4 regions of the Paenibacillus sp. 23TSA30-6 genome follow, and region 1 is predicted to be linked to each of the others. Evidence: riboswitches for the same ligand, from Rfam matches in the RefSeq annotation. Region 1 holds a riboswitch; each other region holds the start of a gene.
The links. A riboswitch is a leader RNA that binds a small molecule or an ion and turns the genes downstream of it on or off. The one in region 1 is predicted to bind thiamine pyrophosphate.
Positions count from the first base shown of each region.

Region 2: another riboswitch for thiamine pyrophosphate. It lies ahead of E0698_RS16450 (ABC transporter substrate-binding protein); the one in region 1 lies ahead of thiC (phosphomethylpyrimidine synthase ThiC).
Region 3: another riboswitch for thiamine pyrophosphate. It lies ahead of E0698_RS07555 (thiamine phosphate synthase); the one in region 1 lies ahead of thiC (phosphomethylpyrimidine synthase ThiC).
Region 4: another riboswitch for thiamine pyrophosphate. It lies ahead of thiM (hydroxyethylthiazole kinase); the one in region 1 lies ahead of thiC (phosphomethylpyrimidine synthase ThiC).

Region 1 covers NZ_SLTL01000024.1:40,403-47,815, reverse strand. Annotated here, with positions in the region: gene E0698_RS19655 (alpha/beta hydrolase) at 51-1,088, opposite strand; gene E0698_RS19650 (IclR family transcriptional regulator) at 1,388-2,131, shown strand; TPP riboswitch at 2,285-2,397, shown strand; gene thiC (phosphomethylpyrimidine synthase ThiC) at 2,581-4,368, shown strand; gene E0698_RS19640 (hypothetical protein) at 4,487-4,639, opposite strand; gene E0698_RS19635 (YitT family protein) at 5,125-5,961, shown strand; gene E0698_RS27720 (SdpI family protein) at 6,093-6,368, shown strand; gene acnA (aconitate hydratase AcnA) at 6,554-7,413, opposite strand, start outside.
Region 2 covers NZ_SLTL01000017.1:64,788-72,200, forward strand. Annotated here, with positions in the region: gene E0698_RS16445 (MTH1187 family thiamine-binding protein) at 1-27, opposite strand, end outside; gene E0698_RS16450 (ABC transporter substrate-binding protein) at 298-1,344, opposite strand; TPP riboswitch at 1,538-1,647, opposite strand; gene E0698_RS16455 (pyridoxamine 5'-phosphate oxidase family protein) at 1,914-2,348, shown strand; gene E0698_RS16460 (bifunctional 2',3'-cyclic-nucleotide 2'-phosphodiesterase/3'-nucleotidase) at 2,571-4,676, shown strand; gene E0698_RS16465 (PBECR4 domain-containing protein) at 4,845-5,573, opposite strand; gene E0698_RS16470 (EAL domain-containing protein) at 6,207-7,268, shown strand.
Region 3 covers NZ_SLTL01000006.1:151,297-158,709, reverse strand. Annotated here, with positions in the region: gene E0698_RS07580 (hypothetical protein) at 1-216, shown strand, start outside; gene E0698_RS07575 (hypothetical protein) at 258-653, shown strand; gene E0698_RS07570 (hypothetical protein) at 655-1,209, shown strand; gene E0698_RS07565 (hypothetical protein) at 1,196-2,185, shown strand; gene abc-f (ribosomal protection-like ABC-F family protein) at 2,390-3,943, shown strand; TPP riboswitch at 4,032-4,140, shown strand; gene E0698_RS07555 (thiamine phosphate synthase) at 4,423-5,037, shown strand; gene thiO (glycine oxidase ThiO) at 5,103-6,251, shown strand; gene thiS (sulfur carrier protein ThiS) at 6,248-6,451, shown strand; gene E0698_RS07540 (thiazole synthase) at 6,454-7,221, shown strand; gene E0698_RS07535 (thiazole biosynthesis adenylyltransferase ThiF) at 7,218-7,413, shown strand, end outside.
Region 4 covers NZ_SLTL01000049.1:8,862-16,274, forward strand. Annotated here, with positions in the region: partial or broken gene E0698_RS27765 (DsrE/DsrF/DrsH-like family protein) at 352-651, shown strand; gene E0698_RS24995 (metal-sensitive transcriptional regulator) at 728-994, shown strand; gene E0698_RS25000 (right-handed parallel beta-helix repeat-containing protein) at 1,038-1,997, opposite strand; TPP riboswitch at 2,072-2,181, shown strand; gene thiM (hydroxyethylthiazole kinase) at 2,235-3,053, shown strand; gene E0698_RS25010 (YetF domain-containing protein) at 3,154-3,843, shown strand; gene E0698_RS25015 (fibronectin type III domain-containing protein) at 4,106-6,157, shown strand; gene E0698_RS25020 (alpha-galactosidase) at 6,421-7,413, opposite strand, start outside.

The DNA.
Region 1 (7,413 bases):
CAGACGGGCTTCTCCAGGTTGAAAGGAGTATGGCTACTAAAATAGAACCATTACTGCGTAGTCGTTTGTTTACTGGCATTAGCGATAGTTTTCTTGTCCTCCAACTCTTGTACACCGCTTAAAAAAATCGATACCCGCCGCAAATACTCACGTGGATGCTCTCTGAAAATAAGCTCATGCAGCCCGTTTTTGACAATCCATACACTGGAAAGCGGGTTGGTTTGATTGGCAGCGAGCTTTTCCGCAATCGGGTAAGGAGCTTTTTCATCCTGCGTCCCATGCACGAACATGATCGGGAACGGATAGTTTTCCGCTTTGACCTCTTGATATGGAATCTGATGCAGGCTGGTACCGTTCAAGACCGGAAACAACAGCTCCAGAATTTCCAGAGATGGATGGCGCGGCAGATCAATTTGATTATGAATGTTATGGTACAGCGTATCCGGCTCCAGCAGGAAGGTGCTGTCCAAAATCATGGCGTCCACATCTTTGGTTTGCAAGCCCGCCTGAAGAGCGGTCCCTGCCCCCATCGAGAAGCCCCATACGATAATCTCCGAGGAGCCGCGTTGCTTCGCAAGCTGGATGGCCCCGAGAAGCTGCTGGGATTCCGCTTTGCCTCCGGTTGCGACGGCTTTGCTATTTTGTGATGCGAATCCGTAATCGAACATGACAACGTTAAAATTCAAACGGTGGGCATAATGCGCCAGATCATACATCGGAATCCAACTTTCTTCGCGGTTGGCCCCATAACCGTGGCTGAAAATAATCGTTTTCTTCGATTGATCTGCCGGGATATACCAGCCCTGCACCACCCGGCTGCCGTCCTTGGCGGGGAAGCTGACTTCCTCGTAGGGCATGCCTTTGGCCTGCATCGGGTTCGAGTACAGTGGCGCGACGGTTGGATTCGTCAGTACCCATGCGATATAGGCGTGCAGGGTAATAAAGCAAAACAACAGAAAAAATACGACCGACAGCAGCAAGGCAATGACAACATGCTTGATCTGCAGCAGCCGGGGGTTGATCAGTGGGGTGGACGGCTCCTGGACAGCATGCTGTAGCTGAGAGCTGCGCTGGGATGTCGAAATCATGTAAGAGCCTCCTTCTATAAAAATGAACTTCGTTTCATAGAATTCTAGGTACAATTCCACTTGAAAATGATAGTTTATGTCCGTATAGATACCTAATATCGTATGATGCGTGTTATCCAAAGTCAACGGCTGAACCGGAAAAGTAAAAATGATGCAAAGATTTGTCGATGTTTGTTCTCGTTCTGTAATATGGCTGTCATAAAAACATTGGTTTACAGTAGCCGCGACTATTCTATATAATTTATGTAACCATGTTTCATGGTGTGAAACGAATATGGAACAAAGAGGAGCGGTTCACAATGGAAGACCGTAAATTAACCGTTCGCGCCGTGGAGCGTGCGCTTGATATACTGATGTGTTTTACCGGAGATTCCGATCTGGGCCTGACAGAGATTGCTTCCAAAATTGGTTTACATAAAAGTACCGTCCATCGGCTGTTGACCACGTTGGAGGATCGCGGCTTTGTCGTTCGGAATGCCGCAACGGAAAAATATCGGCTTGGCATCCGGATATGGGAGCTGTCCACCCATTTGTCGCAAAGCGACGAGCCGGCGATCCTATTACAGCCAGCGATGGAAGGATTGCGTGACCGTCTGGGCGAAACGGTCAGCCTATACCTGCGCGATGGCAGCATGCGTATCCGCATTCAGGCCGTGCAGAGTAATCAGGCGATCCGCCGCGTTGCGCCAGTGGGTGCAAGCATGCCGCTGGCTGTAGGAGCCTCCAGCAAGGTGCTGGCGGCCTTTATGCCGCCGCAGGAGCTGGAAGCCCTGCTAAGCGGGGATGAATGGCCGCCCTCGGTAGACCCGGAGGTCTATAAGGCTCAATTGCAGGATATTCGTGAGAAGGGCTACGCGACCAGCTATGAGGAGCGGGAGCCGGGCGCTGCTGCTGTGGCTGCGCCTATCGTGAATCGGAAGGGACAGGTCGCTGCGGCCTTATCTGTATCTGGTCCGGTCAGCCGACTAGCGCCCGAGACGCTGCATGATTTTGCACCGATTTTGATTGAGGCGGCAAAAGAAATGGGGCTTATGCTTCCGTAGCAAGGATTGAGAGGAACCGGGGCAATCTAAGTGAATGATGCAGGAGATCTTGGAAAAAGGGACCAGAGAAGGGTTGCCAAAGCCGTAAATTTGAAGTAATCTGATGGGGATGGCGGGTTGTCAATTATAGCCGCCTCATGCGAATAGAATTATCACAGTTACTGGGGGAGCCTGTAATACCGGGCTGAGATGGAATCGCACTAGATTCCGGACCCTTTGCACCTGATCTGGATCATACCAGCGTAGGGAAGTAATCGGCCATTGAAATGTATACGTAGCCGCTGTCTACGGCAATGCATCGGAGTATGTTTCCGCGTGCGTAGCCGTCTGCATAGCTGTTTCGTTAGATTAGCCGGTTCCCCTGGGGAACCGGCTTTTTTGCATAGATAGCCAGCCTGGGGATGGTTCCGGATCGGTGTGTCATTTCATCGAAACGGGAGGAATGGACAATGAAACCGACAGAAACAGAAGGAACAGTAGGGAACGCAGTGGATGAACAGACAGGAGGGGTGAAGCCCTTTCCGGGGAGCCGCAAGGTATATATTCAAGGCTCGCGGCCGGACATTGCCGTACCGGAGCGTGAAATTGCCCTGCATCCCACACATACGCCGCAGGGCACGGAGCATCATGAGCCGTTACGTGTGTACGATACGAGCGGTCCCATGACCGACGAAGCCTATCAGGTCGATATCCGTAAGGGCTTGCCTCCATTACGGCGAGCTTGGGCACTGGAACGAGGCGATGTGGAGGCTTACGAGGGGCGCGCCGTCAAGCCGGAGGATAACGGGTTGAAGCCCGGCTCCAAACGGGAGACGGCTGAATTTCCCGGCGTAACCAACCGTCCGCTTCGTGCGCGGCAAGGGCGTAGTGTAACGCAAATGCATTATGCGCGGCAACGGATCATTACGCCCGAAATGGAATTTGCGGCGATCCGCGAAGGGGTGGAGCCTGAGTTTGTACGGCAGGAGTTGGCGGCAGGACGAGCTATTTTGCCTTCAAATATCAATCACCCGGAAAGTGAGCCGATGGTGATTGGTCGTCATTTTCACGTGAAGATTAATGCGAACATTGGTAATTCTGCGGTTACGTCCTCCATCGAGGAGGAAGTGGAGAAAATGACCTGGGCTGTACGCTGGGGCTCGGATACGGTCATGGACCTGTCCACAGGCCGTAATATCCATACAACGCGTGAATGGATCATCCGTAACTCCCCTGTGCCGATTGGGACTGTACCGCTGTATCAGGCGCTTGAAAAGGTGAACGGCGAAGCAGAGGCGCTAACATGGGAGCTGTATCGTGACACGCTGATTGAGCAGGCGGAGCAGGGCGTGGACTATTTTACAATTCATGCGGGCGTGCTGCTGCGGTATATTCCGATGACGGCAAGCAGAATGACGGGAATTGTGTCCCGTGGAGGGTCGATCATGGCGGCTTGGTGTCTTGCGCACCATCGGGAGAACTTTTTGTACACACATTTTGAAGAAATATGCGAAATTATGAAAGCCTACGATGTGGCCTTTTCCCTCGGAGACGGTCTACGTCCAGGCAGTATCTATGATGCGAATGATGAAGCACAGTTTGCTGAGCTGGATACGTTGGGCGAGTTAACGCAAATTGCCTGGAAGCATGATGTTCAGGTTATGATTGAAGGGCCGGGACATGTCCCGATGCACAAAATCAAGGAGAATGTGGACCTGCAAATGGAGATTTGCAAGGAAGCTCCCTTTTATACACTGGGACCGCTCACGACGGATATTGCACCTGGCTATGATCATATTACCTCGGCGATCGGGGCAGCGATGATTGGTTGGTTCGGGACGTCCATGCTGTGCTATGTTACGCCGAAGGAGCATTTGGGTCTGCCGAACAAGGATGACGTTCGTGAAGGTGTTATTACGTACAAAATTGCGGCACATGCTGCCGATCTGGCGAAAGGCCATCCACGGGCGCAGCAGCGTGACGATGCTTTGTCCAAGGCACGCTTTGAATTCCGCTGGCGTGACCAGTTCAATCTTTCGCTCGACCCTGAGCGGGCCTTGTCCTACCATGATGAGACGCTGCCAGCAGAGGGAGCCAAGGAAGCACACTTTTGCTCGATGTGCGGTCCCAAGTTTTGCAGTATGCGTATCACGCAGGACATTCGCGCCTATGCGGCGGATAAGGGGCTGAACACCGAAGAAGCGGTAGCCGCCGGGATGCGTGAGAAGGCAGAGCAGTATCGGGATGCCGGGCAGTAAATCCTTAAACTTATGAACGTATGAATAACAAAAGCCGTGGTTCTCTACAGATGATGTAGGAAGCCACGGCTTTTTAGCTTATGTAAAGCGAGATCATGCAACCGGATAAACGGCGGCTTTATTTTTTACCCATTTTCTCATTCAAAATGTCCTGAAAGCTGAGCTTCTTCTCCGAGCTGTCTTCTTTCTTCTGCATACTCACCGCGTTGGCACGTTGGTATTGGTGATGGAAAGGCATCAAGGTGTGTACAGTTAAATTCATTGTATTCATGTGGGTTGTTCCTCCAATTCCATTTTGTCAAATTCAGATTGAGTTGCTTAGGACGTCTGTATAGGACTATTCGTATGTACTTGATGTCGTAATACCGGGTAGACTGCTTGGTAATGTTTCAATCATTATAAACGCATTTTTTCAAATTAAAACGTTTTTGACATAAAACAGGAAAATGGTCATGCGAGTCCAAAATTCGGATTAGGCGGATGGTCATTTTGAAGGAAAATGTGCCTAGGTCCAAAACAAGGGCCAGAGGCCCGTTTTCTTAGTTTAGTAGTCGGGATTGTGTTTTTTTGTCGAATACCCTTATATAAGTCAATATGAAGTCAGTCTGGTGGCGAATTAAAGTGTCAAAGTTGTATTGACTTTATGTTTGGGAGTGGATACCATGAACTGGTTGTAAGCGTGTTTTAGCTACTAGAATCAGCCAATCCATCTGGCGATTCATCCGTTGAAATGTTTGAGAAAGGACCAGGACATATATGAAAAAAAGTATTGCGGACATCGCATTTATTATTCTGGGTGCGTTTTTTTTCGCGCTGGCTGTTAATCTGTTTGTTATCCCGAATGAGTTTGGCGAGGGGGGCGTTACAGGGGTCACGATTATTTTGTACTACCTGTTTCAGTGGTCCCCTTCGATCGTCAATCTAGTAATCAATGGCTTGCTGCTGATTGTCGGATATAAATTTTTGGACAAGAGAACAACCCTGTACACTGTGATTGCGGTTGCTTTTAACTCGCTGTTTTTACATTTAACGGCCAACTGGCGGATTGATTCGCATGAGCCGACGATTAACGCCGTATTTGCCGGGGTTTTGGTGGGTATCGGAATTGGCCTGATCGTGCGGGTGGGCGGTACAACAGCAGGAACGGTCATTTTGGCCCGGATCGCCAACAAATATCTGGATTGGAACATCAGCTATGGCTTGCTGTTTTTTGATCTGATTGTTGCGTTTTCGTCCTATTTTATTATTGGCCCGGAAAAGCTTATGCTGACTATCGTTATTTTGTATGTCGGTACGAAGGTTATGGATTTTATGATCGAAGGACTGAACCCAAAAAAAGCGGTCATGATCATTTCGGAGCATCAAAACAAAATTGCCGAGATGGTCATTACCCAAATGGATCGGGGAGTTACAGTCCTGTCAGGCCACGGATATTACACGAAAAACCCGAAAGAAGTTCTATATATCGTCATTAGTAAACAAGAGGTGTCGGCGCTTAAAAAGATTGTGAAGGCTATCGATACAGCAGCGTTCATCACGATTCATGACGTGCGAGACGTGTTCGGAGAGGGTTTTCTCGATATTTCGAAGTAGCTGGTGGGAATAAAGGTAAGGTTAGATGTGAAAATGGTTAGAAGTCGGTCCTGAGGGAGCGGCTTTTTTGTTGTTGTGATGTTTTTCTCCTGGTTGGTTTTTGAAAAAAATGCATAATAAAAGTAAATCGTATGATTCCTGCTATAGGGAGGTTCGAAGATGGGGATCTGATTTACCTTGCTCTCATGCTGAAATATTCAGGCAAGTTTCTGTTCAGCACTTTAAATATGGTCTTAATCCTATCGTCTATATTACATTTAGCAGTAGGGATAACATGCACTACATTAAAACCTAATCGTCTAATCGGTTTGAGGTTTCCATGGTTGCTTTCGAATGAAATTGCGTGGTGGACGACGCATCGCATCTCTGCTTATATTCCAACCCTATCTCAGCCGTCAGTTCAATAGTGAAGAGGGTTCAATAATGAAAAGTCTGCCTAGTCTCTTCACAGTTCTTATAACCCTCGTATTTTCAATCATAGGCATATGTTTTCTCCTGAATGCTTCGAGTATGCATTTATAGTTAAAAATCCCCTCTCAATTTGCAGTTTTTCACTGCATTTTGAAGGGGATTTTTATTATTCATTCGCTCTTTATTCTTGAATCATCTGACGCAATACGGTTTGCAGAATGCCGCCGTTATGGTAGTAATCAATATCGACGGTGCTGTCCAGACGGGCAGTTACCGGGAACTCGAACTTCGTGCCATCCTCGCGTTTGGCCACAACGGTAAGCTCTTGACCCGGCTTCACGTCATTGTCGATGCCGAGAATGTCAAACGTTTCACGACCGTTCAGACCCAGGCTGGACCAGCCGTAGCCTTCCTGGAATTGCAGTGGAAGCACGCCCATGCCGACCAGGTTACTGCGGTGAATCCGCTCGAAGCTTTCTGCAATGACGGCTTTGACACCCAGCAGAAGCGTACCCTTCGCTGCCCAGTCACGGGAGCTGCCTGTGCCGTATTCCTTGCCGGCAATAACGATCAGGTTTTGATCGGCTGCCTGATATTTCATAGATGCATCGTAGATGGACATTTCCTCATCCGTCGGCAAGTATTTGGTCACGCCGCCCTCGGTGCCGGGAGCTACGTTGTTGCGGATACGAATGTTGGCGAATGTACCGCGCATCATGACCTCGTGGTTACCGCGACGGGAGCCGTAGGAGTTGAAGTCCTTGCGTTCCACGCCATGCTCCTTCAAGTACAGTCCTGCCGGGCTGGAAGGGGCGATGTTGCCTGCTGGTGAGATATGGTCCGTAGTGACCGAATCATTCAACAGGGCAAGCACACGGGCATTACGGATTTCCTTGATATCCTGCACGCCATCCTGAAGTTTTTCAAAGAATGGTGGATTTTGAATATAGGTTGATTTTTCATCCCATTCATACAGTTCGCCTTCAGGAACCGGAATGGAGTTCCATTTTTCGTTGGCAGTAAATACATTCTCATATTTAC
Region 2 (7,413 bases), on a different contig from region 1:
TTGAATACTGAGCAGTGTGTTAGCCATGTGAATTCACCTGTCCTTTATTTGGAGTGTTTTTAGGGAAATATGGTGGTTTAAGGGGGGGAGACCGCTTCGCGTTTCATTTGATCTTACGATCGCTGTTGCCGTGGGATTCTTTGAATAGTTTAAAAGGTGAGAATCCCACGGCAAAGGCGAACGCTGCGCTTCTTCAGATTCAAATGTAACGCTACGCTGCCAACCGCCTTAAAAGCAACATATTATCGGGTTTTGTTGGTGTGGAATTTTTACACATTTAGCGTTTTAACAAAATGATTAACGCTTGGGCAGGAAGTCGTTGGTAAAGGCTTTATCGACTTCCAAGGGTTTGCTGAGCAGCTTGCGCTCATACATCCAGTCGGAGTAGTTTTTCCATATCTCCGCTTTTTGTACGCCCCATTGGGTGGCATCGTCCTGATAACGTGGGCTTAGCCATTTTTGGCTGGCGAGCACCAGCTTTTTATCCAGCTCCGGAACCGCTTTGGTCAAGATGTCTGCGGCTTCTTCCGGGTGAGCGATGGTATATTCATAGCCTTGAGCGGTTGCGTCCATGAAGGACTTGACCAGCTCAGGATCATTTTTAATGGTCTGTTCGTTGCTCACGATGACAGGTGTATAGTAATCCAGGCTTTTGGAATAATCTTTTACATACAGCATATCCAGTGGCTCACCCCGTAATTGGGCTTCCATCCCGGTCCATGCGTAGAAAATCCAGGCAAAGTCGATATCCCGCTTCACGGCTGTAAAATAATCGGCATTGCCCATGTTGATGATCTTCACCTTGCTTACGTCGCCTTTGTCTGCGTCCATGATGGATTTCATGACCGCTTCTTCTACGGGCGAACCCCAGCCGCCGTAGGTTTTACCTTCAAAATCCTTCGGGCTCTTAATCCCGCGGTCAACCGGGGCTGCGAAGCCTGATGTATTATGCTGGATGACCGCAGCGATGGATACGAGCGGTACCCCTTGCGTACGAGCTTGTGTGACGCCCTCCTGATAGCTGATACCAAAAGGTACAGCATTGGAAGCAACCATTTGATCGGCTCCGCCTGAGCCGGGTTGAACGATCTGGACATTCAAGCCTGCTTTTTCATAAAATCCTTTGTCCTTGGCGACATAGAGGCCCGTATGATTCGTATTTGGCGTCCAGTCGAGCACGACTTTAACGTCCTTGAGTCCCTTTGTCGGGGAGGATGATTGGGTGTTGGCGGCAGGAGTCTCGCCTTGTGGGGCAGAGGGGGAGCTTCCGCCGCAGGCGGTCAGGGTCAGGGCCATTAACCACAGGCTGATCAGCCCGAGGCTTAACATTTTCATGCGCTTCATCGTTGTGTTCTCTCCTTTATTACCCGTAATCCGTCGGATCAGACAGCTTATGTTTCCCATTTCACAAAAATAACTTCTGCCGGACGCTATCTGTTCCAACAACATCATCTTCAACAAAAAAAGCGCCCCGATGTTCCGGGACGCTTGCGCATGTATATACCAAAGTAAGGGATGGGCCTGGTCAAAGAAAAGGCGCATCTTGCTTAAGCATTCCTACGCTGGCATTACCCAGATCAGGTTGTAAGGGTCAGTGTCTTGGGACACACTCTCAGCCGGCCGATTCCAGCACCCCTGGCATTGTATAGTCGAATGGGTTATTCATTCGGGTTTACTACGACGATTATATGCCTAGAAGGCGGGTCTGTCCAGCATATAGGAAGAAGTGGCGGTTCATTTGCCAAACGACAGGGTACACTTTTACTGTGAGCTTTGTTCTGAAAATGACCATGATTCAATCGCTTAAAGTTGTTTTTCAGAATAGCTACGCAGGTATGGTTTGATGAGCTGGTGTTGGATCATGGCATAGGCCTTCAAAGGAATTCTAATTTGCGAAAAGGAGTTGTTGTACCGTGGGTAAAACGGAATCATTGGATCGCAGCCAACTGGAACAAGCCATTGTAAAGGCTTTGGATAACAACAAATTTTGCTCGTTGGGTACGGTGGAGGGCGGCAAGCCGAAGGTACGCTATATGGCTCTTTTTAACGAAGGGTTGAACATCCATCTGGCGACAGATCGCAAAACACATAAGGTGGAGGAGCTCAAGGACAACCCAAACGCTTATCTGCTGCTGGGCTATGAGGTTGGCGGTACAAAGGAAGTCGTAGAGGTTGAGGCGACTGTCCGTGTAACGGCTGACGAGGGATTGCGCAAACAAGTGTGGAATGATTCGTTGAAGGAATGGTTTTCTGGCCCGGATGACCCCGATTATGTCATTCTGGATGTAAATCCTACTCGAATTGAGTATGTGGGCAAGCAAACCGGACGTCAGGTGTGGGAAAAATAGAAACGGATAGAGTATGAGAAAACCAGCAATTCTCCGAGTTTTTTGGGAGGCTTGCTGGTTTTTATGTTTGCGAAAAATTAATTATTTTTTCATAAATAAATAGGGTAAATGACTACTCTTTTGTCCCGCGTTGGATTAAAATAGAAATGGTGGGTTCTAAACTTACATATATGTGCAAAAGTATGTGTATGAGGCCTACACCTTAATGAGGAGGGATATATTTTGTTATTTCATAAAAAATGGTTTAAAGGGTTTACAGCAGCCGTCGTAGCCTGTAGTATGCTGGTGTTTTCAGCCGCTCCGTCTTGGGCTGCCAGCGAATCCAAGGATAGCGCTACAGTGAATTTGCGGATCATGGAAACAACGGATATTCATGCGGCCTTGATGAATTACGATTACTATGCGGACAAGGAAACGAACGAATATGGCTTGATTAACACAGCTGGACTGATCCAGCAGGCGCGCAGTGAAACGAGAAACAGCCTGTTGTTCGATAACGGCGACTTGTTGCAGGGCAATCCACTGGGTGATTATATGGCCAGAAGCAAAACCTTCGAGAAAGAAGGCGGTGTCCATCCGGTCTACAAGATGATGAACTTGATGGACTATGATGCGGCTACGGTGGGGAACCACGAATTTAACTATGGTCTCGACTTTTTGGAAAGATCGCTCAAGGGAGCTGATTTCCCTTACGTAAATGCGAACGTGTATTACGATGATGGGGGCCAAGGTACTAAAAATTATTTTACCCCTTATCGCATTCTGGATAAAGAAGTGACGGATGAAAAGGGTGAAGTTCATTCACTCAAAGTGGGCGTGATTGGCTTGGTAACACCACAAATTACGCAGTGGGATGAAAGTAATTTGAAGGGCAAAGTCGTTACCAAGGATATTGTGGAAACGGCGAAAAAGTTTATTCCTCAAATGAAAACCGAGGGTGCTGAAATTATTATTGTGCTGGCACACACAGGTTATGAGGATGTACCGCAAACTCCATTGATGGAGAATGCCGTTAAATATTTGAGCAAGGTAGACGGAATTAACGCTATTTTATTTGGACACGCGCATAAATCTTTCCCCGGCCCTGATTTTAAAGGAATGGGCGGTGTAGACCTGGATAAAGGAACCATTAATGGCGTACCGGCTGTAGAAGCTTCCTCATGGGGCAAGGAGCTGGGAATTATTGACCTGAGCCTTGAAAAGAAAAACCGCGTGTGGAATGTAACCAACTCTCAGTCGGAAGTGCGCCCGGTTGTGAATACTACCAATCCAGCGGTGCAACAGATCAAACCCGAATTCAAACTGACAGAGGCGGTCCAGGACGAACATAAAGGAACATTGGATTATGTTCGTCAACCGGTGGGAACAACGACTGCACCGATCAACAGTTATTTTGCATTAGTGCAGGATGACCCATCCATTCAGATTGTGACGAATGCACAAAAATGGTATGTACAAAACCATCTTAAAGGGACCGAATACGAAAATCTTCCCGTATTGTCGGCTGGCGCCCCATTCAAGGCTGGTGGTCGAAACGGTGCCGAGTATTATACCAGCATTCCTGAAGGCACGATAGCCATTAAAAACGTGTCCGATCTGTACGTGTACCCGAACACGGTTCAGGCCGTAGAAGTTACCGGTGCTGAAATTCAGGAATGGCTGGAATGGTCTGCGGGCCAGTTCAACCGTATCGATCCAAAGAAAACCGAGGAACAATCGCTGATTAACAAAGATTTCCCTACCTACAATTTTGATGTCATTGACGGTGTGAATTACCAGGTTGATGTGACTCAGCCTGCACGATATGATGCCAAGGGAACCGTTATTGATCCTTCTGCTCATCGTATCAAGGATTTACAATACAACGGGAAAGCAATTGATCCTGCACAGAAATTTATCGTAGCGACCAACAACTATCGTGCTTCCTCATCCAAACTGGCAAATCCAGATGGCAAACGTATTGTGATGGCAGCACCGGACGAAAGCCGCCAGGTCGTTATTGATTACATCCGTACGAACGGAACGATTAATCCGTCTGCGGATGGCAACTGGTCTATTGCTCCTTTCGGTGAGGCTAAGATTACCTTCGAATCCTCGCCTGATGCTAAAGACGTGCTTGCCGGAAACCAGCAGATTTCATTCCTCGGCAGCACGGCTGACGGCTTTGCTAAATATAGTCTTAAAGCTGGCGCGAAGCCCAATGCAGCAACGACACCTGTAAAGGAAACCGTGACTCCAGCGAAAGCAACAGCGAAGCCTGCCGTAAAAGCAACCAAACCTGCGGTGGTTAAACCAGCTAAAACAACCAAGCCAAAGGCTTCCAAATAAGTTTCTCAAATGTAATGTGTAAAACGGGATTTATATCTTTCAAAGGGAGTGTCAACAGCTATTACTAGATGTTGACACTCCCTTAATTTTAAGGATTTAGGTAATGAAGTGATTTGGTGGAGAGGGGACTGAACGTGTATTTGAAATGGGACAAAACTTATATTTCCCTTAAGTAGCTCTTTTATAAATGCGTGTTACATTATGCTTAGATCGTCTTGTTGTACGTCGTCGGCGTTGGTGTAATAATCGTTTCTTTTTAAATCTTGATTTTTCTTCGCGTTCATATCTATGCCGAGCTACAATCGAAACAGTGTGGCTTGGTGGAGCAGCCTGCTTGTTCGTAGGATTAGCCGCTGTTATGCGGTTGACTAAAAATGATTCTGGATAATACCACTTGCCATGCCATTCTTTTTGTAATCCAAGTTGGATGTATGCATTGTCTGGTGAATGCAAATCATAGATAAAGAACTCGCATGATAAAGCGCTTGTAGTACTTGGAACATACTTGATCATCAAAGAACCTGTATTCATTAGACGAGGTAAAAAATAAAAATGAAGCATTTTATCTTTCATAGGATTCAGATTGACACCTAAGTTACGTATACTGGCTTTATTTAATACTCCTTTAAAGATGTTATTTAGACCTCGCATACCTTTGTATTCTTTTAACTGTCTTCCACGTAGAGTCCGTTGTTGCTTTGCAGTCTTTTCAATGCCAACCAAGTGACAAAATTTATTTAAGTCAAACTTTAGCGTAATTGTTTCCCCCGTACTTAAGATAAATTCAAATGTGTAGGGATAAAGTTCTTTATAAAATAGCTCTCGCAGAACTGGTAAGTCAATGTCTGCGAAATTTGGTTTTTTATTTAAGCTGAGTAGCGTTGTCAAATCAAGCATTTATTTTTCCTTGTCCTTTAATATGTATAGTTGTAATGTCACAAAAAAAGCTCTGATGTATCCCATCAGAGCTTGCATATTTAAAGAATGGCGGCACATTTTGGATGAACAAGGTATTTATAAGACCCGCCCGTCGGGTACCAGACGCCACCAATGTCCGGCTCGGTTTCCTAAAAAACGCGACGTAATTTATTTGTGTTTCAGTGAAACCATAAAAGTTGATGTGATAGCCGTTTTAAGGTAAACAAGGTATTTATAAGACCCGCCCGTCGGGTACCGGATGCTATCTTATCCAGCTCGGTTTCGGAAGAAACACGACTACGTATTAATATCTACATTATAACGTAAAATATCCTCTTTGCCAACGGAGAGTTGTTCTAAAAAATAAAATAGGCAGAGGTTATATCCCAGAAAAATTATTTCAAGTTTAATCAATGATGTGATTAATTTTTAAACACTCCTTAATATTAGTTCAAAAGACTTTATTTTTTGTCGAATATACACTTAAGTCCTAGGTTGTAGCCGAAAATAACCTTATTTTTTGTAAAAACACGTAATTACATAGTACTTTTGTTCTAGTTATTTGTGATATAATGGTGAAAAAACCGGAAAATTGTTCCGAGGAGGACCATTATGACTTGCAGCAATTGCAGCATCATATTACCTATTAAGGACCAGGGGTTGCTAAAAATCAGGCATTCCAGGGTGTCGCTTACTCAAGCGTTGGACAACTTGGGTATGCTGTCGGAACAAATGAAACAGGAACAAGGGAGCGAGGACGACATTGCGTTTCGCTATGACAGTCCTTTAGAGCTGGAGCAATGGATGGACAGACTGGCTCTTCTGCCGAAGGAATGGTTGTTACATATGGAGGTTGTGGTGACCGGAACGTTTCATGTCGAAGGGTATGAGGATTGGCTTCCATTCAGCCAACTGCAAGCCCGAATCAAGCATCCGAATGTCATGGACATTATTGCGGATCAAAGCTTTTCCAGCCATATGCAGCCTATTGTTGACCACAAGCTGAATATTATCGGGTTTGAGTTTTTGCTGCGTCCGTCACATGCAGAGAGACCTTTTCAGCCTTTCCGGCTGTTTGAAATCGCCCGTGAAGCTGGCTTGCATGCTCATCTGGATCGCTCGGCTCGTATTTCCGCTATTGAAAAAAGTGCAACATGTCTTTCAGCGGGAATTAAACGTTTTATTAACTTTCTCCCTTCCACCATTTATAATCCGGCTTATTGCTTGAATCACACTTTTGAGACGATTGATCGGTTATCCATGAATAGGAAGGATTTTGTATTTGAGGTCGTAGAAACGGAAGAGATAGACGACCTTAATTTTTTGCATCATATCTTTGATCAATATCGCAATCGAGGAGTTTCGGTTGCCCTGGACGATGTGGGGGCAGGTTATTCTACGACAGAGCTGATGAACTGTCTCCAGCCGGATTATGTCAAAATTGATCGCAGTTTAATTGATGGCTGTTATCGCAACAGTGATCAGAAGCGACAAATTACAGGGATCGTGGAATCGGCTTCTCGTTTTGGCGGCCAGGTACTGGCTGAAGGCGTTGAACAGATGGAGGATTTTGAATTTTGTCGTGAAGCAGGTGTGTCCCTGGCGCAGGGTTATTTGTTTGGCAAGCCGGAGTCGAGTCCGCCCCCCAATTTTATGCTTAGTAGCGTAATATAGTCAGGAACAAATTTAAGGAGACGTAGTTTATAAAAATTGGAGCTAGAATAAGGCTGTTGCATAAGCAAATTCCAATTCTATTGGACAGCGCTTATATCACCATTAATGTAAAAAAACGCGAGTTGCAGGGGTGAAAAAACCTCTG
Region 3 (7,413 bases), on a different contig from region 1:
AACATGGCAGGTCAGTGGTATGGAAATGCGCTGAACATTAGCCCTGACAGTGAACAGTATGGAGCGGTGAACGGTGGAAGTGATAAGACCGGAAAAATAACGAATACGCTGAATGAGAAAGAAAACGAATACGTAAATCCAAGTGGTAAATTCAAGGCTGAAATCGTCAAGGATAAATCGAATGTTGTACGCGGGCTATTGTTCACTCAATCCTAAGCACCACAGTAAGGATATCAATTGTAAGGGAGATGGGTAGCATGTCTGATCACGCTTCAAGTATGCTGCGGCTTGGTGTGTCAGTTACGCTGTTTATAACCGCATGTGTAGCGGCAGCAGAGTTGTCCAGTCAGATGGGTACTACACTGGAATTAAGATCGCAGCAGGAGGAACATTCCGAGGGCCGTATCAATCGTATTTTAGAGGTGAGTATGCCAGAACGGATCAAAGGCACTCAAGTTATGCAGGCAATCCGTATGAACTTGCAGGACGGCATTCCTGTCCAGGTCGATGGTACAGTGTACGATATGTATTCTGAACCGTTTGAGCCCGATGTAATAGCCCTTGATGCTTCCTCTTTATATTCCATGCATCCACAGCGTGATCAGTATGGAGATATACAATCCATACGTTTTGAGAAATTGGGGGAGGATTGAAGTGGTTCAATCAATATCCAAGCTGTTGGGGGCATTGCTCGCTGTCCTGCTCTTGTATATAGTGCCCGCAGCCCAAGCCGCTGAACGGCAGGACGATATATCCGGGTTAAATACATATCATTCAACCGTACGTTTTGTTGATATGGTGAGGACCAAGGGATATATTACACCAACGATGTACGACGATTTTATGCGCGAGCTGGATCTGACGGGAAATACGTATGAGGTTGAATTGGAGCATATGCACAAAAAATATGTACCTGACTATGCAGATTATGCGAAGCCGGACACCTTTCTTGGCTACTATTCCTCCGTATATGATGGATACTATAACCCGCAAATCTTGCCTGTACTGTTTCCTGACAATCAGCAGCCAAAGTCAGATCAAACACGTCGGTATACCATGATGTCAGGAGATTATTTTACAGTGCGGGTGCACAATACGAATCGCACCCCTGCGGATTTGTACAAATCATGGCTTCTTGGTGGGGCAGATAGCGGCAAACCGGCGGTTACAGCTTCTTACGGGGGCATGGTACTGAATGAAGATTACTGATTTTGCAGTTATATTTATCCTGCTGTTTTTGCCCTTTGGCGTAGTTAGTGACCTGCGGGTGCAGAATCAGCGCGAAGTACAACAACTGGAAATGAAATATACCTCGGCCCTCCGTACCGCAGTTCAGGATGCTGGTGTCGTGCTTTCACAGAATGAACGTCAGGAACGAGAGGCTGGGTATGGCTCGGACAAGTTTTTTCGTGTAGATAAAGAAGAAGCGCTGCACACCTTTCTGCGTAGCCTTTTTCTTAACATGGGAATTGATGGGGATACAGTGGCACAACGTGCACTATTGGATTATATGCCTGCTCTTATGGTTCTGGACTATGACGGCTATTATGCGTTTGCTTCCGTATCTTACACAGATGAGCATGGACAAGCTGTCCAAGGACCCAAATGGAGTGAAAAAAAACCTTATGCCTATGTTGATTCAGTAGGTAACAGTGTTGGATTTACTTTGGACAATTATGTACACGCCTATGATGCTCGGAATCACAGGTGGGTAGAGGGCTTTCAAAAGGAACTTCAGGGACAGACAACGATCTCGTTGCTTAATGACCCGGAAGCTTTTGAGCAAGTACGACGTTCCACCATTGTCCACAGCATTCAGGAGGATCTGGGCCGACTTATTAATCTCCATAACGAAAAGGCAGCACATAATGGTGTATCCTATACTTTCACGCTACCGCTCATCTCACAAGAGGAATGGTATAACACGGTAGATGATGTGGGGCTGATGGCGTTTATCCAGGGAATCCCGGTTGGAGACAGGTACTATAATAACTATGGGTTTGGTGGCGGAAGAGTCGTGAGGAAGCAAGCCATTATCGGCGGCGTAGAGCCGGATACCGGAATGAAATATTTTTACAGAGATTCTTGTCCAGCTCCATTTAAAGCGACAGAGCGTTTTACGGATGAAAAATCTGCGGCGGCCGCAGGGTATTTTGAATATAAATGTTATAATGAATATAAATAAATCTTTAAACAATCTTTAAATAAATCACTCCTACGAGTGGTTTTTCTTTTTTTATAAGCAGACAATATCAAAATCCTTCAAATTCACCCATTTTCAATATTCCGATAAGGCTGCTGAATGTGCTACAATAAGGCTTTGAAAGAAATGCATATGAAATAAGAACAGTCGGCATTGCCGATGACAATAAGGAGCCAAAAACAGCTTATGAGTTTATTGACTGTAGAAAATGTATCCCATAACTTTGGGGACCGCGCATTGTTTAAAAATGTATCCTTCCGATTGCTCGGAGGGGAACGTGTAGGTTTGGTGGGAGCCAATGGTGTTGGTAAATCGACACTGATGAACATTCTGACCGGAAAATTGCTTAAGGATGAAGGCAAAGTGGAATGGACTCCACGTGTACGTTATGGGTATCTGGATCAGCACACCAAGCTGACACCTGGCAAAACAGTGCGGGATGTACTGAAGGATGCCTTTCTCCCGTTGTTGGAATTGGAAAAGGAAATGATGCAGATCACTGACAAGATGGGTGAAGCTTCTCCCGAAGAACTGGAAGTGCTGCTGGAAGAGATGGGTGAAATTCAGGAACAACTGGATATGGGGGATTTTTACCTCATCGATGTGAAAGTTGAAGAAATGGCGAATGGATTGGGCCTTTCCGCGATAGGACTGGATCGGGATGTATCCGCACTTAGCGGTGGACAACGGACCAAGGTGCTCCTTGCCAAGCTGCTGCTGGAAAAGCCGAATGTGCTGCTGCTGGATGAGCCTACCAACTATTTGGATGTAGAGCATATTGAATGGCTTACACGTTATCTGAAGGATTATCCATATGCATTTATTCTTATTTCTCATGATACTGAGTTTATGAATCAGGTCGTTAATGTCATCTATCATCTTGAATTTGCCAAAATGACCCGTTATTCAGCCAACTATGAAAAGTTCCTTGAAATGGCGGACCTGAACAAAAGCCAGCATATTGAAGCTTATGAGAAGCAGCAGGATTTTATTAAGAAACAGGAAGATTTCATTCAACGCAATAAGGCTCGCGCCTCTACGTCAGGTCGGGCGAAGAGTCGTGAGAAGCAGCTTGATCGAATCGAGCGCATCGATAAACCGGAAGAAGCGGCTAAGCCAACATTCCAATTTAAAGAAGCGCGTGCGAGTGGGAAAACGGTATTTGAGGGTATTGATTTTGAAATTGGCTACACCCATGCCCTGTTGCCTAAAATGTCCATGACGATTGAACGTGGCGATAAAATTGCGATTGTGGGCTACAATGGTGTCGGTAAATCGACATTGCTCAAAACCATTCTGGGAAAAATTCCGCCGATCAGCGGCAAGACCTATCAAGGGGATTTCTTGCAGCCGGCTTATTTTGAGCAAGAAGTACGCGCAGAGAAAGTTACACCGATTGAGGATGTGTGGAATGAATTCCCGCACTTGAACCAGCATGAGGTACGGGCGCATTTGGCGCGTTGCGGTTTGAAAAATGAGCATATCACCCGTCCGCTATCCGCGCTCAGTGGTGGTGAGCAGGCCAAAGTCCGCCTATGCAAACTGCTAATGCGGGAAAGCAATTGGGTGCTTTTCGATGAGCCTACTAATCACTTGGACATCAAAGCGAAGGATGAGCTGAAACGTGCCTTGAAGGAATACAAAGGAACGGTATTGCTCGTATCTCACGAACCGGACTTTTACGAGGATTGGGTAACCAAAACGTGGAATGTGGAAGAATGGTCAAGTAAAGTCAACTAAATATCCAGTTCTGTACCAAGCTTCACAAGAAGCGGGGTTTGCAGGATTAGGAAAATATGCTAAGCTATCTTTAGCTGATACAATAAAATAGTTACACTAGGGGAGCCGCCCATGCGGCTGAGACGGAATAAACGGATTTCGGACCCTTTGCACCTGATCTGGGTTATGCCAGCGTAGGGAAGTGAGCGCCGTACAAACGAGGTAACGAAAATCATTACTTTGTTTGTTCGTGGGACAATATACGTATACGGATATGATGGTCCGTTCGGTTATTGGACGTACGTTAAACCACTTCCTTTGGGAAGTGGTTTTTTTGCGTTTTCGTTTGTGTTCATATGTTCGTATTCATATATCGTACCCCTTCATTTTTTTGCTGGTAAACGTGGCTAGTCCATACCGTATAGCACGATATGAGACTGTAAAGATACAGGGTCAGCTTACAACCATTTAGTCCATTGTGAGGTGAGAATGAGATCGAATTGCACGTAATTACGATGGAAGGCGATTCCAGTGCACATGCACATACTGCCCAAGTGGCTGCTGCTATTCATCCGTATGTTCATTATGTACACGTGCGCTTGAAGCAGAAGGGCGCATTTGAATTGCTTGCTTTAACCCGCAGTATGGTGAATCGAGGAGTTCCTTTACAGCAAATTGCAGTAAATGACCGAGTGGATGTTGCTTTGCTTACCTCCGTTGGAGCTATCCAGCTACCGGCTAACGGATTACCTGTTGAGGATGTCAAAAGTATACTTCCAGAGGGTACGCACTGCGGGGTGTCGGTGCATTCTTTGGAGGAGGCACAGGCTGCCGAACAGGCAGGAGCGGATTATGTACTCTATGGTCATGTGTATGAGACTCACTGCAAGCCGGGGGTCACTCCGCGAGGTATAGTACAGCTTGAGCGCATATGCAGGCTGCTGAGCATCCCTGTAATTGCTCTAGGCGGCATACAACCACGCCATATTCACGAGCTGTATACTGTGGGTGCAAGCGGAATTGCGGTGATGTCTGGCATCTGGGAGGCTGAGTCCCCCGTTGCGGCTGCGATGGCGTACAAGCGAATGGCGGATCGGGTAGTGCACAGCCTGTAGTGGTGAAACGAAAGTAGGAGATCGCTGCAAGCAGAATCGTTTAGGGGAGAGGAGAGATGGAACATATGCCAGAGATAAAAACAGAGGCACAAGCTATTGGACACGCTGAATGCTTGGTGATTGGTGGAGGTGTCATCGGTAGCTCCATTGCTTATCATGTGGCCAAGGAGGGTCGCAGTACGATATTGGTGGAACGATTCATTCCGGGCGGGGGAGCCTCAGGGGCTGCGGTAGGGATGCTGGCAGCAGAGAGTGAAGAATTCACCGACCCGGAGTTGGCACAGTTCGCCCGCACAAGCCGGGATGCACTTCCCGAGCTGGTTCGTGACCTGGAGCGTTTGTCTGGTGTTGCGGTGGAATTCCGAACAGAAGGATTTGTGACTCCCTTCCGTTCGGAAGCAGAGGGGCAAAAACGCTGGAATGCGGCTATTGCGCGAGAGGGTGATCATCCTGTGTGGTGGGATGCCAGAGAATTGGCCTGCCGAATTCCAGGTTTGGATGGTCAAGTGATCGGGGCTATATACCGATCAAAGGAGACACAGATTTCTCCTGCCCAGCTTTGTCGTGCTTATACGGGGGCAGCTGTCGTACTGGGAGCAACAATATGCTCTGGTACACAGGCGGAGCAACTCGTAATACAGAATGGGCGAGTTTGTGGCGTACAAACAGACAGTGGTTTTTTTTCCTGCGAACAGGTCATTATTGCTGGAGGCTTGGATAGTATGAGACTGCTGGAGCAGGTTGGTTTTGAATATCCGCTTAATCCGGTCAAGGGTGAGGCTGTTGCAGTCTCCTTGAAGGATCATCCATTGGAATATACTGTTTACGCCGATGATATTTACCTGGTGCCCAAGCGGAATAACGAGCTTTGGATTGGGGCGACGAGTCTGCCACATCTGTATGACAAAGAGGTCACCATTGGGAGCCTGGAGGGGCTGCTGGCCCGTGCTTCTGCCTGGCTGCCTCGCGTCCGTGAAGCTTCTTTTATACGCACTTGGGCAGGCTTGCGTCCGCAGGCAGCGGCGGGGCGTCCTTGTATTGGAGCTGTTCCCGGCGTGGACGGAGTATATACTGCGGTCGGACACTACCGGAACGGTGTGCTGCTGAGCGAAGCTACCGGGCGTGCGATTGCAGCGCTGTTAAAAGGGGCTGGTGTGGCTGAGCTTGGAATAAGCAGCTTTTCTCCTGAACGTATAAAGGAGGCGAGCAAATGAAGCTGACGATTAACGGTCAGAACATGACCTTTTCCAATCGGATCATTCATGTGGATCAACTGCTGAAAGAGCTGGATTTGAAAGTGAAAACTGTAGTGGTGGAGCTGAATCGTCACATATTGACTCGTGAAGATCATGATGAAGCGGTACTGAAGGATGGAGATAGCTTGGAAATTGTACATTTTGTGGGAGGCGGTTAATCATGTTAACGATTGGCAAAGCATCTTTTACGTCAAGGCTGCTATTGGGTACAGGAAAATTCCCCGATCTGGATATTCAATCCAAAGCTGTGGAAGCTGCGGAGACCGAAATATTGACGTTTGCCGTGCGGAGATTAAATTTGGAGGAACGGGATAAGCAACATTTTCTGGATACGCTGGATTTGAGTTGTTATACGTTGCTGCCTAATACGGCAGGAGCGACGACAGCGGATGAGGCAGTGCGTATCGCTCAGCTGGCGAGAGCCTCAGGTCTGTGCGATATGATTAAGGTGGAGGTCATTGGGGATAGCAAGACCTTGCTGCCTGATCCTTTTGAAACGCTCAAGGCTAGCGAAAAACTGCTGGAGGAAGGCTTTATCGTGCTGCCTTACATATCGGATGATGTGATTCTTGCCAAAAGGCTGCAAAAGCTTGGTGTACATGCCGTTATGCCTGGAGCTTCACCCATTGGTACCGGACGCGGCTTGCTAAACCCGTTCTCATTGGAGCTCATTATTGAACAAGCGGAGGTTCCGGTTATCGTCGATGCCGGTATTCGCTCACCTGGAGATGCAGCAATGGCGATGCAACTGGGGGCAGATGCCGTGCTGTTGAATACAGCTGTCTCAGGAGCTCAGGACCCTGTAAAAATGGCTGAAGCGATGAAGCTGGCTGTTCGCGCGGGCAGATACGGTTTTGAGGCGGGCATGATTCCTGTAAAACGTTATGCCTCGGCAAGCAGCCCGACAGAAGGCTTGGTTCAGGCATGAAGGCGACTGAAAAAACTGGTGTGCAAGTACAACAAAATGATCGTTATTCCAGACAGGAAAGATTCGCCCCTTTCGGGCCGGAAGGACAACGTCGTCTGGCTTCATCCCACGTACTGATCATAGGTGCTGGAGCGCTGGGTACCGGGATTGCGGAAACGCTCGTTCGTGGAGGCGTAGGCACTGTGACCATTG
Region 4 (7,413 bases), on a different contig from region 1:
GGAGTCATGGTGCTTCTGGGTCTGATCGGATCATTCTTTTCCGGTTTGCTGGGTATCAGCGGAGCCATTATCAATTATCCGTTATTACTTTTTGTCCCGGCTGGCTTGGGCATAGCACATTTTTCAGCACAAGAAGTGTCCACGATTAGCATGTTTCAGGTCTTCTTTGCTTCATTAGCGGGAGTATTTATGTTAACCGTGCTCAAGATTCCTACCCGAACGACCATCGCATCCTCATTCGCTATTGTGTTCATTTCCGCCATTGGCGGTGTCATTGGCAAAATATCAACGGGTCAAATTCCGGTTATCGTAACTGTTTTTACGGTATTGGGAAGTTTGATCGGCGCACCTCTAGGCTCCAAATTTGGCTGGATGATGCCGCGTGGACCCCAAAAGCTTGCATTGTCCAAAATGAATTTTGCAGGACTCGGCCCACAGATGATCAAGCATGTCATGAAAAAGCATAATGCGCTTTCCCTTCCGCAGCTTATCGAGCTGGCGCAAGAGCAGGGGATCAAGCTGGTGGCCTGCACCATGACCATGGATCTGCTAGGACTACAACAGGAAGAGCTGATGGACGGTTTGGAATATGCCGGAGTAGCTGCCTACCTGGGGGATGCTTCGCAGGGTAAGGTAAATCTATTCATTTAGGATGTCCTTATTATTTTTTCGGTTTATAATATACCTATACATGTATATGATTAAATCAAAAAGGAGTGTATACCTGATGGATTACAATTATAGTGATGAGCTGAAAACACGCCTGAGAAGAATTGAGGGTCAGGTGCGTGGGGTGCTTCGTTTAATGGATGAAGGACAATCCTGTAAGGACGTAGTAAGCCAGTTATCCGCCGTACGCAATGCATCCGATAAAGCGATTGCCCAGATCGTGGCAGAGAATCTGCAACGTTGTATATTGGAAGAACAAGAGGCTGGTGGAGATACAGATAAACTTGTTAAGGAAGCGATCCAGCTTCTCGTAAAAAGTCGTTAAGGAGCTGTAGTCCGACTTGAACCTCAGAATGGGTAGGGCAATATTATTTCCCGAAATTATTGCCCTCAATCCATAAGGGATGCTGAACATAAGTCCCTAAAACTCGATTAAAATACACTCGATTGTGAGAGGTTTCTTTCGTAACCCGAATACCAAAATCCCCATTTCCCTTGGATATGATTTCATTTAAATAAATACTGGATTGTTGAACATCCGTTTCCAGATAAATCCCGTTCGAATCACTCGTCCAATCACGAATTTTACCACGACCTTTCCAGGCTCCAAAATTAGAAATGATATTATTGGAAATATTGATTTTAGAACATCGCAAAACCTGGATGCCCGAGAAATCAGGATGATCAATCGTGTTGAACATCACGTTAATATGGTTAGAAAGCTGATCCAGTTCAATGCCAAAAAAGCGGGTATCCCAAATCTTATTGTACATAATCTCTAATCCATGGTATCGACTGCCTAATGAAATTGGGTGCTCTAAATTACGTGAAACGCGAATCCCTTCAGAATATAAGGTGTTATTTTCAAACACATTCTCATTATCGAGATGATTTTCTTCTACTGCTGCAATCGTATCTGCACCTGGCGTCACCTGTGGACCCGCAAAGTATACGGCAAAAATACTTGCAGCACCTAAAATCTTATTTCCTTCAATGCGGGTACGGTTAGAGGATGCAACAACAAGAGCTGCTTGAGCAGAGTGAGTGAACGTATCCAGGGTTAAGCGGGTAATCGAAACATCATCGGCGTTTATTTTGATTAAATCCTTTGAAGGATCGGCTTGGCGAAGTATCGTTTGTTCAATGGATTCACCCTGTATTTTTGTAGTATGGTTTTGGATCAATATAGTAGTAAAAACATTGTGAATACCGTTTTTTATTAAAATATTAGTTTCATTGGATGCTAAAGCTTCAATTAGAGAGAGATAGTCACCCGAGCCATCAGCGGCTACAACAGCAGACGGGGAAGAAGCAATAGATGGGTCCAAAAGCAAACCTCCAAACGTTTTTTACATGATCAAAATATCTGTTGATTTTTGTATGACGAACCCGTAACATTAGAAAAAAATATAACGGGAGCCTGTGGAAGCAAGCTGAGAGTACGACTAAGCCGTCGTAGACCGTGTGAACCTGTTGGATAATGCCAGCGTAGGGATAGAAGTGTATACATATGTATAGGCCAACAGTCTTTCACAGGTTCCTGAAGAAAGAGGGTTGGTTTTTTAATGTTAGATCAAATGGCTTTGTTGCTACAAAATATGCGGGATACGAATCCGCTCGTTCACAATATAACCAATGTGGTCGTCACCAATTTTACGGCAAACGGACTGCTCGCGCTCGGCGCTTCACCAGTTATGGCATACGCCAAAGAGGAAGTCGCAGATATGGCCCGAATTGCGGGGGCGCTTGTACTTAACATTGGTACGTTAAATGAAGAACTTGTAGAGTCCATGATTATGGCTGGTTTATCGGCTAATGAACATGGGGTACCTGTGCTGTTAGATCCCGTGGGCGCGGGAGCGACCCCATTCCGCACAGCCTCCGCTCTCCGGATTCTGGATCGGGTCAAGGTGGATATTGTTCGCGGTAACGCTGCTGAAATTGCACAAATCATTGGCGAAGACATACAAATTAAAGGTGTCGATGCTGGAGAAACAGGCAATTTGAATATTTCACAACTTGCAGTCAAAGCAGCCCATCAACTGAATACAATTGTTGCAATCACCGGCAAAGAAGACGTCATTACCGACGGCCGTATAGGGTGGATCATTGAGAACGGCCATAGCATGCTTACCAAAGTTACGGGAGCTGGTTGCCTATTAACTTCGGTGCTTGGCGCTTTCGCTGCTGTCGAAAACGACAGACTTACTGCTGGCATGGCAGCACTTGCCGTATATGGCGTTGCTGCTGAAATGGCAGCAGAACGAAAAGGTGGGGAAGGACCAGGAAGCTTTCAGATCGAGCTACTTAATATGCTGTTCGCGGTAACGCCGGAAGATGTGCGCCAGTACGGTAGGGTGCGCGCATTAGAGCGGATATTCTGAACACAAGAGGATAGAAGGTGAAATGAACCACTGTTTATATAGAAATGGACAGGTGTAATAACCCGTAAGGAGAAATAACTTCTTGCCGGGAGGTGTATGTATGGAGGTATTCGTCACGATTGGTGTCAAATTGATCATCAGCTTTTTTGGTTTGTGGATTATTGCTTTTATTACAGGGCGGAAAACCCTCAGTCAGTTAACACCGCTCGATTTTTTAACGTCATTGGTTTTAAGCGAAATTGTGGGGAATACACTATACGACGATAAGGTGAGCATTGGGCAGCTTTTGTTTGCTTTGGCACTGTGGTGCGCGCTGTCCTATTTTTTTGAGAAGGCAACGACCCATTTTGTAAGATTTGGATATATGGCGGAGGGCCGGACTGTGCTGCTCATCGATAAAGGCAAGGTTAATCAAGAAATGCTAGAAAAATACGATATTGAGTATACACAGTTACTTTCCATGCTTCGGCAGCAAAATATTTTTTCTCTTCGTGAGGTCAGGTACGCCACGTTGGAAACGAACGGCTCACTATCAGTCATGCGCAAACCCGAATACGAGCCGCCAACCGCTCAGGATATGGGGATAGGTGTGCAGCCTGATTTCTTTTCCGTTACGGTCATCGATAAAGGAAAGCTGCTGAACGAATCCATGAGGGGCAAGAAAATCGATATGGAGCAGATTAAAGCAAAGGTCCGAGAGCAAGGATATGGTGATATCGACGAGATCGCCTATGCGGAGTATAGCGAGGATGGAACACTGTACATTGTTCCGATGGGAGAGAAAACCTAATTAGACCAGGTTGGACCAGGCATAAATTATCTTTTAGTATCCGCGCTCAGCGCGGCTTTTTTTATGTATACAAGTCCAGTTCTTGGCTTGGGGAAAGAGCTTGTACTATTAGCCTAAACATTTCCTTTAAATATTCCGATAACATTTAAATGAACGTCTATTGCTTATGCTAGGCTGACAAGGCTGGATTACAATAAGAGGATTTTGTAATCTTACCAACTGGTTTGACAAATACATATTGTTATCAAGGAGTGCACAGATCATGAAAAAGAAGGGATTGCGCCAATGGATGGCTCCGTTCGCAACGGTTACTCTGATTTTGAATACGGGATATGGCATCTTGGGGGGAACGGATGTAGCGGCGAGTGCGTTGCCTGCCAAAGAGCATAGCTGGAATTTGAAAAATCCGGGTATAGAGCAGTCACATGCAAATGTATTAGCAGGTCAAGGGCGCTATGCGAAGGTTGGTTCGGGTACAGGCGTGACTACGCTTACAGAAGTAGATGGTCAAAGAACCTATATTAACAGAATTATAAAAACGTTGGCGAACCAAACAGCTGCGTTGAGTATTGCATCTGGAGAAGTAAGCCATTTGACAGCGGTTCCGGCAGATACAACAAAGATGAACTTGTCTTGGACAAATCCGACGGACACCAATTTTGACCATGTAAAGGTCAGCGTCAGCACGGACGTATATGTAGATAACATCAAAAGTAATTCTTATATGATGAGCGGCTTACAGCCTGATACAACATATAACTTTCGAGTGCAGACGGTGGATAAGAGCGGAAATGAATCTCAGGGGACTTCAGTACAGGCCAAAACGGCTTCTGTTGTTCCTGTAGATAAGACACCTCCAGGAGAGGTGAGCGGGCTGACAGCGACGAATGTGGGTTACAACGCTTTTACTGTGAATTACATTTTGCCCAAGGATGCTGACCTGAGCCAAGCGATTATCTATCTAAATGATAGGGAAGTGCAGCGAACCTTAGGTACGTCCTACACGTTTAGTGGCTTGATCGCTTCCACTAACTATACCGTAACGGTCAAAACAGTGGATAAATCCGGAAACGTATCTGGGGGGGTTAGTATTCCAGTTACAACCCCAACAGTCTCCGTCGATACTTCGTCCGTGCCAGATGTGACTGGAGCGACAGTGACGTCCGTTGGTAATCAGAGTATATCCATTTCCTGGACGAGACCCAGCGGGATTAGTACAGTTAGTCTATATCTGGACGGGCAACTGATAACAGATTCATCAGGAACGACATATACGTTCACGAACCTGACAGCAGCTCGGTCGTATGGAATTACGATTAGGTCCAAGCGGAGCACAGGTGCGTTGTCCTCTGGCGTGAAGCTGAGTGCGACGACTAATTCGAGCTCCAGTACGTCGGAAGTAACCAATCTTGAGGTAGACAGCAAGGATGAAACCTGGATAAAAATCACCTACGATATTCCGAGTGAAGCGCAGAGGGTGAAAATATATGTTGATAATGACTATCGTGGGGCTACAACCTCTGAGTCCTACAATATTACGAATTTGCGTACAGGACGCTGGTATGTAATTAAGGTAGTAGCAGTAAAAAGCAATGGAGGGGAATCTTCAGGTGTGAGTTTGTCGGAACGTACGGATACTTCCTATTCTTCTTCGTCGTCTAGTTCATCAGACTATGAGGAAGCAAGAGATTTGATGAGGACTGCGGAGAATAACCTGAGTGCATCCAGTTGGCGTGCTGCCAGAGACGCAATTAGTGATCTGCCAAGCGGGTCGCGTAAAAGTGATCTGCTGGATCGACTGGAAGCTATTCGCAATCGTGTGTTTAATACCAGCGGTTCATCTATCACGACAAGTACAAGTACAGGTACAACAAACTCTGGCTCAGCGTCCGTGTACTCCAACAATACGGTTGCCCCGTACGCAACTTCATTCATCCTGACACCAGGAGCTAAATATGCTTACGTGGATGGTCGCGCTATGTCGATAGATCAGGCCCCGCAGATCATAAATGGGGTGACGATGGTTCCGCTACGTTTTATCAGCGAACGGGTGGGCTACCAGGTGAATTATGAAAGAGGGACCAAGCGGATCCTTATGAATCGCCCTACTGAAGGCAAACAGGTGATACTTCAAATTAAGAATCCCAAGATGGTAGTATATGAGCTAAATATATCCCGGAATTCCTCAACTCCCATCACAGCCCCGATTATTTTTAAGGGCTACACATTAGTTCCACTAAGAGCCATTAGTGAGCTTTCGGGCTACCAAGTGAATTATAGCGCTGCATCCAAACAAATTACGATTACAAAATAAATGCTTTTGTAAAAATGGTTCCAAGTAAAGAATCTGGAACTCAACTTGTCGAGAAACCCGGTCATTTCCATGACGTTGGGTTTCTCTTTTTTTGTATGTCACACGAAAAATGAAAAAGCGATGGATAGACAGGAAGTAGTAATTATTCGCCATTAACATACAGGTAGATAACTAAAATATTGGAATAATTATCAAACAAGGCAGACCGGAGAATCGGTCTGCCTTGTTTTAATTTTTTTTATCGTCACTGACTGCATTCGTTATCAGCGGGGGATCTCCTTAATGCGGAAGGTAGAGCTGGCGAAATCCCCTGTTAGATCCGAGACCACAAGCCCAATTCTCATTAGGCGGTCACCTCCAAAGATTTCGCCATCGAACGCTACGCTGAAGGGGGAGCCGCCGTCTTCCGCCAAGGTATTAACCGCATGATCTGCCGTGTTGCCCGTCGCCCCGGTTTCGATTTTATACTTTTTCTCCGGGTCAAGTCCTTTTAGTGTTAATCGCCGGATTGGCCCATTCGGTTCAGCCAGTACGCGGAAGTAAGCGACAAACGCTTCCGACTGGTCCTCGCTAACGAACATCCAGGCCGTATCACCTCGGCCTTCAAATGGGCTAAGGAGCCGATACATATCCCCCTGCTGTACAAGGGAGCGAATTTCCTTGTACTGGGCGATTTGTTTGGCAGCGAGCTCCTTTTCTTCCTTTGTAAATGCAGTAAGATCAAGCTCGTAGCCAAAGTTGCCACTCATTGCCACATCGCCGCGTATGGCGAGGGAGGTGATTCGTCCCACCTGGTGGTTCGGCACGCTTGATACGTGTGCCCCCATGGTGCTGGCCGGATACACGATGCTTGTTCCGTACTGGATAGCCAATCTTTCAATCGCATCGGTATCGTCGCTGGTCCATGTTTGCGGCATATAGTAGAGCATTCCTGGATCGAACCGTCCGCCACCTCCGGAACAGCTTTCGAACAAGATGTCCGGGAACCGGGAAGTCAAGCGTTCCAGCAGATCGTAAAGTCCGAGCATATAACGGTGTGCGGTTTCCTTTTGCCGTTCGCTAGGAGCTGTAGCCGAAGCAATCTCCGTCATATTACGGTTCATGTCCCACTTGACATAAGTAATCGGAGCGATTGAGAATACGGAGCTAAGCGTATTGCACAAGTAATCGCATACTTCTTTGCGGGAGAGATCAAGCACCAACTGGGATCGGCCTTCCGTCCGCCGCCGCCCCTCAGCATGCAGGCACCAGTCAGG